DNA from 2 places in the Brevibacillus sp. SAFN-007a genome. Region 2 is predicted to be linked to the other one. Evidence: predicted binding sites of a transcription regulator. Region 2 holds the regulator's gene; the other holds the start of a gene.
The links. The regulator Rex, encoded in region 2, represses fermentation and respiration genes when NADH is low (regulators of the CRP and FNR family bind a similar motif). The targets are predictions, from matches to a motif close to TTGTGAAATATTTCACAA.
Positions count from the first base shown of each region.

Region 1: a site for Rex is predicted at 3,405-3,422, ahead of ACTHO6_RS00535 (DUF1641 domain-containing protein). Genes of this name have one in related genera too.

Region 1 covers NZ_JBQCKK010000001.1:110,266-115,015, reverse strand. The annotation lists gene ACTHO6_RS00555 (homoserine dehydrogenase) at 1-752, opposite strand, end outside; gene ACTHO6_RS00550 (ACT domain-containing protein) at 777-1,220, opposite strand; gene ACTHO6_RS00545 (hypothetical protein) at 1,407-1,559, shown strand; gene ACTHO6_RS00540 (NAD(P)/FAD-dependent oxidoreductase) at 1,628-2,806, opposite strand; gene ACTHO6_RS00535 (DUF1641 domain-containing protein) at 2,837-3,298, opposite strand; gene ACTHO6_RS00530 (PilZ domain-containing protein) at 3,592-4,257, opposite strand; gene obgE (GTPase ObgE) at 4,263-4,750, opposite strand, start outside.
Region 2 covers NZ_JBQCKK010000001.1:631,745-636,494, forward strand. The annotation lists gene dinG (ATP-dependent DNA helicase DinG) at 1-2,038, shown strand, start outside; gene ACTHO6_RS03265 (redox-sensing transcriptional repressor Rex) at 2,174-2,797, shown strand; gene ACTHO6_RS03270 (amidohydrolase) at 2,813-4,117, shown strand; gene ACTHO6_RS03275 (hypothetical protein) at 4,496-4,750, shown strand, end outside.

The DNA of each region.
Region 1 (4,750 bases), 520 kb from region 2:
AACAGCTTGATTTCGTAGCCCAACTGCTTGCCGTAGGCGATGTCTTCCTTGCTTACCGAGCTGATTCCTTTGACGTCCACGTCTTCGAGCTTCATCGGCACGCGAAAGCCGAGTGTAGCCAGGATGGCCATTTTGCGGGCAGCGTCGAAGCCTTCCACGTCAGACTCGGGATTGGCTTCCGCGTATCCCAGGGCTTGCGCCTCTTTCAACACGTCGCTGTAGTCTGCTCCCTCCTGACTCATTTTGCTCAGGATGTAGTTGGTCGTCCCGTTGACAATGCCCATCATTTTTGTGATGCGGTCAGAGGAAAAGCCTTCCACCAGGGCGCGCAAAATCGGAATGCCGCCTGCCACGCTCGCTTCGTAAAACACATCGCAGCCTTTTTCCTGCGCCTTGTTCAAGATTTCGGCTCCGTGCAGCGCCATCAGGTCTTTATTGGCCGTCACCACATGCTTGCCGCGTTCCAATGCCGCGAGAATGTACTCCCTCGCCGGATGAATGCCGCCGATGACCTCGACGATCACCTCAATGTCCGGATCATCCAGAAGCTCAGCAGGCTCTGTCGTCAGCCGATTTTCCAGGGAAGAAATCGTGCGGGATTTCTCTCTGTCCTGCACAAGAATTTTCGCGATCTCAATTCCCAGACCTGTCTGCTTTTGCAAATCGTCCTGATGCGCCTGGATGATGCGGACAACTCCTGTTCCGACTGTGCCAAACCCCATTAACCCCAGCTTGATGCTTTCTTTCTCCATGGTTTCTCTCCTCCTACCCTTCGTTTACCCTCTACCGACGATCATCGCTTTGCGAACGCCGGGGATTTCTTGCAAGCTCTCCAGAAATTCCGTGCTGGATACGCGCAGGTTGGCCATATCGACAGACATGGAAATGTTGGCAACCCCCTGCAACGGAATCGTCTGATTGATCGTCAGGACGTTCCCGCCTTGCTCTGCTACATACGTAAGCACCTTGGACAAGTAACCGGACATGTGCTCCAGCGAAAACGTGATCGTCATGATCTTTTCGCTCATCATGGCATTGAAGGGAAAGATACCGTCCTTGTATTTGTAAAAGGCGCTTCGGCTCAGCCCTACCCGCTCCACTGCCTCATTCACGGTGTCCACTTCGCCGGACTCCAGCATCTTTTTCGCTTCAATCGTCTTCACGATCGATTCCGGTAAGATGTCAGATCGTATCAAGTAGAACTTTTCGTCCCGTTTCACGCGTAATGTCCTCCTGAGAAAAACAATTGTTTCTGCATAGAGGACATTATAACGGATCGCGCGCGCAATGACAATCCTTGGCCGCCTCTTTTTTCAGAAAATCTTGTTCGACTCCTTCTCTCTCGTTACATGAGCCTGTCTTTCTTCGCACAAACTAACGGCGGCTGGTGGATAGGAGGTGAGCAGATGGCAGGACGTGGAAAGACCGACAAATCGGAGCGTCGCAACAATCACCCGGCGGGTAAGCCAGGCAATCTGGAGCAGTTTGGCGCTGACCTGCGGGGCAAAAAAATGGCGCAATCGCCGAACATCGTCGAAGACCCGAGCGGCAACAAGTAATCGGCTACTCAGACGAAAACCCGGGATACCAGATCCCGGGTTCATGCGTGTTACTCGTATGAAAGAAATTAGTAGGCCAGCGCGGAGAGGCCGTTGATATGCGTCAGGTAGCGCACGTTGCTCGCTTCCTTCATCAAGGTAGCAGGCAAGCCTTTCAGCTTCAGTTGGCTTGCGCCGATCGTTCCGATGGCGTCTTTGCGGCCTAGGCTTCCCAGCGTACCGGAGAATACTGGCTTGAACGTGTCCATTTTGGACCCGTTGAAGTGTGCGAACAGGTTGTAGCCCACTACTTCGCCCATTTGCCATGCCAATTGAGCAGTCGGCGGGTACGGGCGGCCTTCTGGTCCCATCACGATCGCGCTGTCGCCCGCGAGGAAGACTTCCGGATGAGAAGTGGATTGCAGGTATTCGGTAACCGTTGCACGACCGCGGTTCACTTCAATGCCGCATTCCGCCACTACGCGGTTGCCTTGTACGCCGCCTGTCCACACCATGGTTTTGGTTTCGATGGTGCGGCCGTCTTTCAGGCACACAGTGGTTTCCTTCATTTCCGTTACAGGAACGCCCGTCAGGAACTGGACGCCGCGTTTTTCCAGGCTTGTTTTCGCACGCTCTACCAGATCAGGGGCAAAGCCTGCCAGGATGGATGGTCCTGCTTCTACGCAATAGATGGACAGATCCGCAAAATCAACGCCGTATTTGCGGCACAGGTCCGGCAGCATGTCTGCAAATTCGCCAACCAGCTCGATCCCGGTCAGACCGCCACCGCCAACCACGAAGGTGGCATCGGCTTTGTTTTTGCTCTTGCTGTATGCAGCTACGCGCTCTTCGAGGTGCGCACGCAGACGGTTTGCTTCCTCTACGGATTTCAGCGTGAAGCTGTACTCTTGCAGGCCAGGAATGCCGAAGAATGCCGTTTCGCTGCCCAGCGCAATCACCAGCGCATCGTATTTGATGGACTCGCCGCTCGCCAGCGTCACGCGCTGCGATTCGAGACCGATTTTTTCCACGGTATCAATCACGAGGTTGATGTCTTTGCCTCGCAACAGTCTTTCCAGCGGCAGCGCCACGTTTTGCTCAGACAGGTTTCCTACTGCCAGGCGGTGCAGCTCCGTAATGATCTGGTGAGTAGGAAAACGGTTCACAAGCGTGATTTCCGCTTCTTCCGCCGTCATGTATTTGCGTGCAGCCAAAGCGGACAGCAATCCGCCGTAGCCGCCGCCCAAAATGAGAATATGCTTCGCCATGCCCAATCCTCCGTCCTTGTCTCTCGTTGGTTATCGTGATTCGCGTTTTTGCTGCTCGCGCTCGGCCAAAACGTCCAGGAATGCCTGGGCGAAACGCAATGTTTTTTGTACGTTCGGGTCCTTCAGCATTTTGAGCATGCCAAACAAACCAATGGTAGCTTCCTCTGCGTGCGCGCGGTCGTTGGCTTCGATCGCCGCCTGTGCGATGCCTTTTGCCTTGTCAGAGATCGGTTTTACGAACTCTTTCATGCCGTTCTTGATGTCGTCGATGAGCACTTCGTCGTTGGCTACGGTTTGTACCAGGTCGTACGTTTTGGTGAGGATGGTTGTCATCTCGGCCAGCTTCGGCAGGTTTGCCACCAATACATTCAACGATTCTTGAACTTCCGGCTTCATCAGCTGATCGAGTACATCCTTTTGCTGAGGGGCCAGGGTAGCGGTGCTGGTGCTGGCTACTTCAGCATGAGCTGGGTGCGTGGTTGCTTGAGACATGAAAAAACGTCCTCCTTTGCTTTGGGATAGAGGCCTTCTTTCTCGATGCCTGTTCATACGAGTAACGGCCGCCATTCTCCCCAAATACCGACAAACAAGTGTGTGCTTGTAACATTTTTCACAAAGCGAAATGTACAACAGCGTGGAAGAATCAAAAAGTGCAAGATTTCACAAAGTGATATTCAGGAAAGCGCACAAAACAAATTCACCAAGTGAACAGGCTCGATTCAGAACTCTACGTATTCTACTATATACTTTCTTCGCCGGAACAGCAAAGGAAAAAAACCGCTTCCTTAGGAAGAAGCGGCAGACGCGAGAGATTTATAATACTCTTTGAGGACTTGGTGATGTTTATCATTGATATCCGTAAAAATCAACTCGATCACGGTCTGCTTGTCGTCGAAGGTTTTCTCCACGATTTTGGCCATCGTGACGATTTCCTGGCCGGTCGACGGAACCGTGAACGAGAGGTGGAGAAACTCTCCCTTCGCCACGTAGCCTTCTGTTCCGAGAATCAGCCTTGTGGGGGAAAATTTCAGCAGCACAGCCTCCCCTTTTTCCTCGATCGGTCTTGCTCCCATCACCTTGTACGGGACACGGATGTCGATTCCCGGAGAGAGAGGCTCCTGCTTGCGGCTTGGCACAATTTCGACGCCGACGCTGACCGGAACCATCGCCAACAGCTTGATGGGCCACACCGTCTCTTCTGAAATGACCTCCAGATCAATCGTGTTCACCGCCGCATCCGATTCCCACCGAACACGTACTGTTGATCCGAGCAGTTCGGCTCTGGCCTCCGCCTTCATCTCCAGCGAGACAACGAGATAACTGCTTTTGACATGCTCTACCATGACTTGAATGGGCGCCTGGACCTGTCTTGCGATCATCATCGGCAAAGTAGCACCGCGTTGGAAGCGTTTGTCCGCCATGAAAGGGGTAAGGGATGGGATATCAATCATGTTTGTCACTCCACAAAGTCAAACTCTAATTTGCCAATCCGAACGGTATCCCCGTCTTTTGCACCGTGCCTGCGCAAGGCATCGTCCACGCCCATGCTGCGCATCTGTCTCGCAAATCGCTGAGCGGCATCATAGCTGTTGAGGTTCGTCATCCGCACCAGCTTCTCGATTTTCTCGCCGCTGACCACGAACACATCGTTATCGCGGGTAATCGCAAATGGCTCCGGCTCTTTTTCCGCCCGGAACACCACGCGTTCTTCCGCTTCCACGACTTCCTCGACCGTCGGCTTGGCCGGAATCGCAGAAAGCATGTCGCCCACGGCGTACATCAGCTCCTGCACGCCCTGTCTGGTCGCTGCCGAAATCTCGAATATTTTCGCATCCGGTACTTTTTCCTGGAAGCGCCGCAGGTTTTCCGCCGCTTCCGGCAGGTCCATCTTGTTGGCAGCGATAATTTGCGGGCGCTCCTCCAGCTTCAGGTTGTAGAGTTTCA
Region 2 (4,750 bases):
TGCGATGCAAGATGGCGTGCATCTTCTGGTGGAGGCAGGCACGGGCACGGGCAAGTCGCTGGCATACTTGCTGCCAGGCATCATTTGGGCGCATCAGAATCGGGAACAGCTGGTGGTCAGTACGAACACGATCCAGCTACAGGAGCAGCTGCTTCACAAGGAGATTGCGATTTTGCAGGAGTCGCTGCCGTTTTCCTTTACGGCTGCCACGCTCAAGGGCAGGGGCAACTACTTGTGCCTGCGCAAGCTCGAACAGGCGCTGGAAGAGCCGGTGGAGGGCAGCAGCCAGGAGATGAGGCTGGCGAAGGGACAACTGCTCATCTGGTTGACCCAGACCGAGACAGGCGATGTGGAGGAGCTGAGCATGCCGCCGAGCGGACAGCTTTTGTGGCAACAAGTAAAAAGCGACACCAGCTCGTGCCTGAACCGCGCCTGTCCGTGGTTTAGCCGCTGCTACTACTTCCAGGCGAAAGAGCGGGCAAAGGAAGCGGATGTCCTGATTGTCAACCACGCCCTGTTCCTTAGCGACCTGCAAGCGGAGAACCGGATTTTGCCGCCCTACGAGGTCGCGATCATCGACGAGGCGCATCATCTGGAGGATGCCGCTACCCAGCATTTGGGCAAGCAGCTGACGACCACCCACGTGCTGTTTTTGCTCGATCGCGCTTCTGCGGAGGAAGACGGTCCGATTGCACGCTTCGCAGCGGAACTGGAAAGCTGGCAGCCCGGCGTTACCCAGGAGCTGTCTGCTCCCCTCGGTGAATGCAAAAAGCTGTCTCTTTCCATGCGAGAAAAAGCGCAGCAATGGACGCAGCTTCTGTTTGCATGGGCAGCGGATCGCGCAGAAGAGACGACGGATGCCGGCCGGGAAACGGTGCGCTACCGCGAAGCCTCCTTCACCGGAAAGCATGAGAAAATCCGCAAGGTGACGAAAAAGCTGCTGGAGCAGATGACGGCGTTCGCTGTGGTGCTGGAGCAAATACTGAGGATCGTCCCTCAGGAGGAGAAGCCGCCTTTTTCCCTCCGCAGCCTGCAGACCGATTTGTTCGGGCTGGTGAAGGAGTGGCAGCAGGTGATGGAGCTGATGCATTTCTTTTTGCTCGATCAAGACGACGAATACGTCTACTGGATGGAAGTCGAGTCGCGTTCGAACCGCAAACAGGTGCATTTATCGGCGGCCTTGCTGAACGTGGCGGATTCGCTCGCCGAGCCGCTTTTTTCGCAAAAGCGAAGCCTAATCATGACTTCCGCGACCTTGACCGTGAAAAACAGCTTCTCTTACGTCATGAACCGCTTTGGACTGGACAAGCTTCCCGCCGAACGGGTGCGCACGCTGGCGCTGCCATCTCCGTTCCGGTACGAGGAACAGGGGCTTTTGCTGATTCCGTCCGATTTTCCGTCGCCGGGCAAAGACAGCGACCAGGCGTACCTCGATGCGATTGTCCAGGGGTGTGTCGATGTCGTCGTCGCGTCGAAGGGCAGAACCTTGATCCTGTTCACCTCGCACTCCATGCTGCGGCTGGTGTACCAGGCCATGAAGGAGCGGCTGGCCGAGGAAGCGGAGCCGTATACGCTGTTTGGACACGGCATTGACAGCAACAATCGCAGCAAGCTGGTACGCTTGTTCCAGACGTTGGAGAGGAGCGTGCTGCTCGGAACAAGCAGCTTTTGGGAAGGCGTGGACATTCAGGGCGAGTGGCTGAGCAGTCTGGTCATCGTGCGGCTGCCGTTTGCGCCGCCGAATCACCCTGTCTACCAGGGACGGGCCGAATCGCTCAAGGCAGAGGGAAAAAACGCGTTCATGTCGCTATCGCTTCCGCAGGCTGTCCTTTTGTTCAAGCAAGGGGTCGGGCGCTTGATCCGTCATCATCTGGATCGCGGCGTCGTGGTCGTATTCGATACGCGTGTCGTCGAATCGCGTTACGGCCGTTCGTTTTTGCAGTCCCTCCCGCCGTTCCAGGTGGAAACCGGCTCCTGGCCGACACTGCGCGAGCGGATTGCCCCATTTCTTAGCAGGCAATCTTTGTCAGATTCCTGACAGGAAGCCATAGTCTAGCGAGGATTTCGGTGATAAAATAATGGTTATGGAAAAAAGCGGGCCTGGCTGCTGCTCGTCGCGTGGACGACCATTTGCAGGAAGTGACAAGCAAAAGAAATAGGGGGAAGACCGAACGTGGCAAAACACGAAAAAATTTCGGAAGCGGTCGTCCGCCGTTTGCCGATTTATCTGCGTTACCTCAGCTATTTGCAGCAAAACGGGGTGACCACTGTTTCCTCCCAGCAAATGGGCAAAAATCTGGATGTGAATCCAGCCCAAATCCGAAAAGATCTGGCTACCTTTGGCGATTTCGGGAAAAAGGGGATTGGCTACGACGTCAATTACCTGGTAGAAAAAATACGTCAAATTTTGAAGCTGACAGAGGAAGTTCGCGTCGCGCTGGTAGGAGCCGGCCATTTGGGGCATGCGATCAGCAATTACAACGCTTATTTGAAAGATAACATGCGGATTGCGGCCATTTTTGACAATGATCCCGGCAAGCTGGGAAAAGTCGTGGCGGGCATCCCGATCCAGCCGTTGCACGAGCTGGCGGATACGATCGCCGAGAAAGAAATCAAGCTGGCGATTATTACCGTCCCAGCGTCGGCTGCGCAATCCGTATGTGATCAGTTGACTCAAGCGGGTATCAAGGGAATTTTGAATTTTGCTCCTACGACAATTCGCGCAAACAAAGATGTGCGCATTCACTATGCGGATGTGACATCCAATTTGCAGAGCCTGGCCTATTACTTAACGTAAGAATGGAGTGTAACCATGAAAAAGACCATCCTCATCCATGCAACAGTGATTACCGTCAACGACCAGAATGAAGTGATCCACGATGGAGCGGTCGCCTTCGAGGGCGACAAGATCACGTATGTAGGACCGACGCCGGAAGATCTTTCCGACGCCGGCTACGATGAAGTCATCGACCAAAAAGGCGACTTCATTCTGCCGGGTCTGATCAATACGCACGGACACGCGGGCATGTCGCTTCTGCGCGGCTATGCGGACGATTTGCCGCTACAGCAGTGGCTGGAAGAAAAAATGTGGCCGCTGGAAGCGCAATTTACGGCCGACTCCGTCAAATGGGGAACCCAGCTGTCGTTGATCGAGATGATCCGCACGGGGACCACGACGTTCGTGGATATGTACGATCACATGGATGAGGTAGCCAAAGCGGTAGAAGCGTCCGGCATGCGCGCTCGCCTCTGCCGGGGCATGATCGGCCTGTGCTCCGAAGAAGAGCGACAAGCCAAGCTCCGCGACGCGACTGCGTTTGCCAAAGAATGGCACAATCAGGCGGATGGCCGCATCACCGTCATGATGGCGCCGCATGCTCCGTATACGTGCTCGCCGGAATTCATCACGCAAATCATCGAAAAAGCGGACGAGCTGTCTTTGCCGCTGCACATCCATATGTCCGAGACGGCCTGGGAAGTCGGGCAAAACGAGAAAGACTACGGGCTGCGTCCGGTCGCTCACCTGGAGAAGCTCGGCATGTTCAAGCGTCCGACGCTGGTTGCGCACGCCGTACATTTGACGGATGAAGAGATTGACATTTTGGCAAACTATCAAGTGAAAGTTTCCCATAACGTCGTGAGCAACCTGAAGCTGGCGAGCGGTGTTGCGCCTGTGCCGAAAATGCTGGCAAAAGGCGTGAGCGTCTCGCTTGGCACGGACAGCTCGGCGAGCAACAACAACCTCAACCTGTTTGAAGAACTGAAGCTCGCGGCGATTTTGCACAAAGGCGTAAACAACGATCCGGTTGCGGTGCCGGCCGAGCAAGCGCTGCGCATGGCGACACGCTACGGCGCAGACGGCGTATTCCAGGCCGATACGCTCGGCAGCATCGAGGTAGGCAAACAGGCTGACCTGATCGTTCTCGACAGCCATCAAGCTCATTTCCACCCGGCCCATGAGCCGATTTCCCATGTCGTCTACGCCGCCAATGGCCGTGACGTCAAAGATACGATTGTGGCAGGAAAATTTTTGATGCGCAACCACAAGCTGCTCACAATCGACGAAGAGCGTGCGATTTACGAAGCAAACCGCGTGTTCCAGCAGTTGAAACGGTAAAAGGCTCCTGTCTGGTGTGGGACAGGAGTAAGGGAGTGTAGGTGTAGGTAGGGGAATATGGGTACTACATCGTGCCGTGCTCATTTTCGCCACAGCTCTGTCAGGGGATGATGGCGAAAATGCAGTGTGGGTGTGTGCGACAGTTGACGCAATGGAGATGACAATCCAGCCCAGGAGACGCGGTATTCCTGTAGCAAAAACCCAAGTATGTCAGGAGATGCGTTTTGTTGCGGTGACTTCACGCGCTCACCTCCTTGCGGGTGTAACAGTAGTATGACCGAGCCGCCGCCAGCTATGATTAGCAACTTTTCCGTGTCGTTCTAAAACCTTCCCGTATAGCATAGGCTAGAGACAAAAATGGGACAGGGGGAACGCCAGATGTACATCCGGCCCAAACAGCTGTGGTGGCTATTCCCGATCTTTCTCGGACTGTTCTGCCTCGGGATGGCGCTCGGTTTGGCAGGAAAAGGGGGCTATTCGGCTGGGACTGGAAACGACAGGGCGTCCGCAGCCAGGCTGGAGCCGGATTCGGTATCGCAGCTGCTGGAGCAACTGACACAGGATGGGGAGCGTGCCTTTCTCGTTTCCATGCACGATCAGGCATTGAGCGGGCGCTACGTGCGCGAGGAGTTT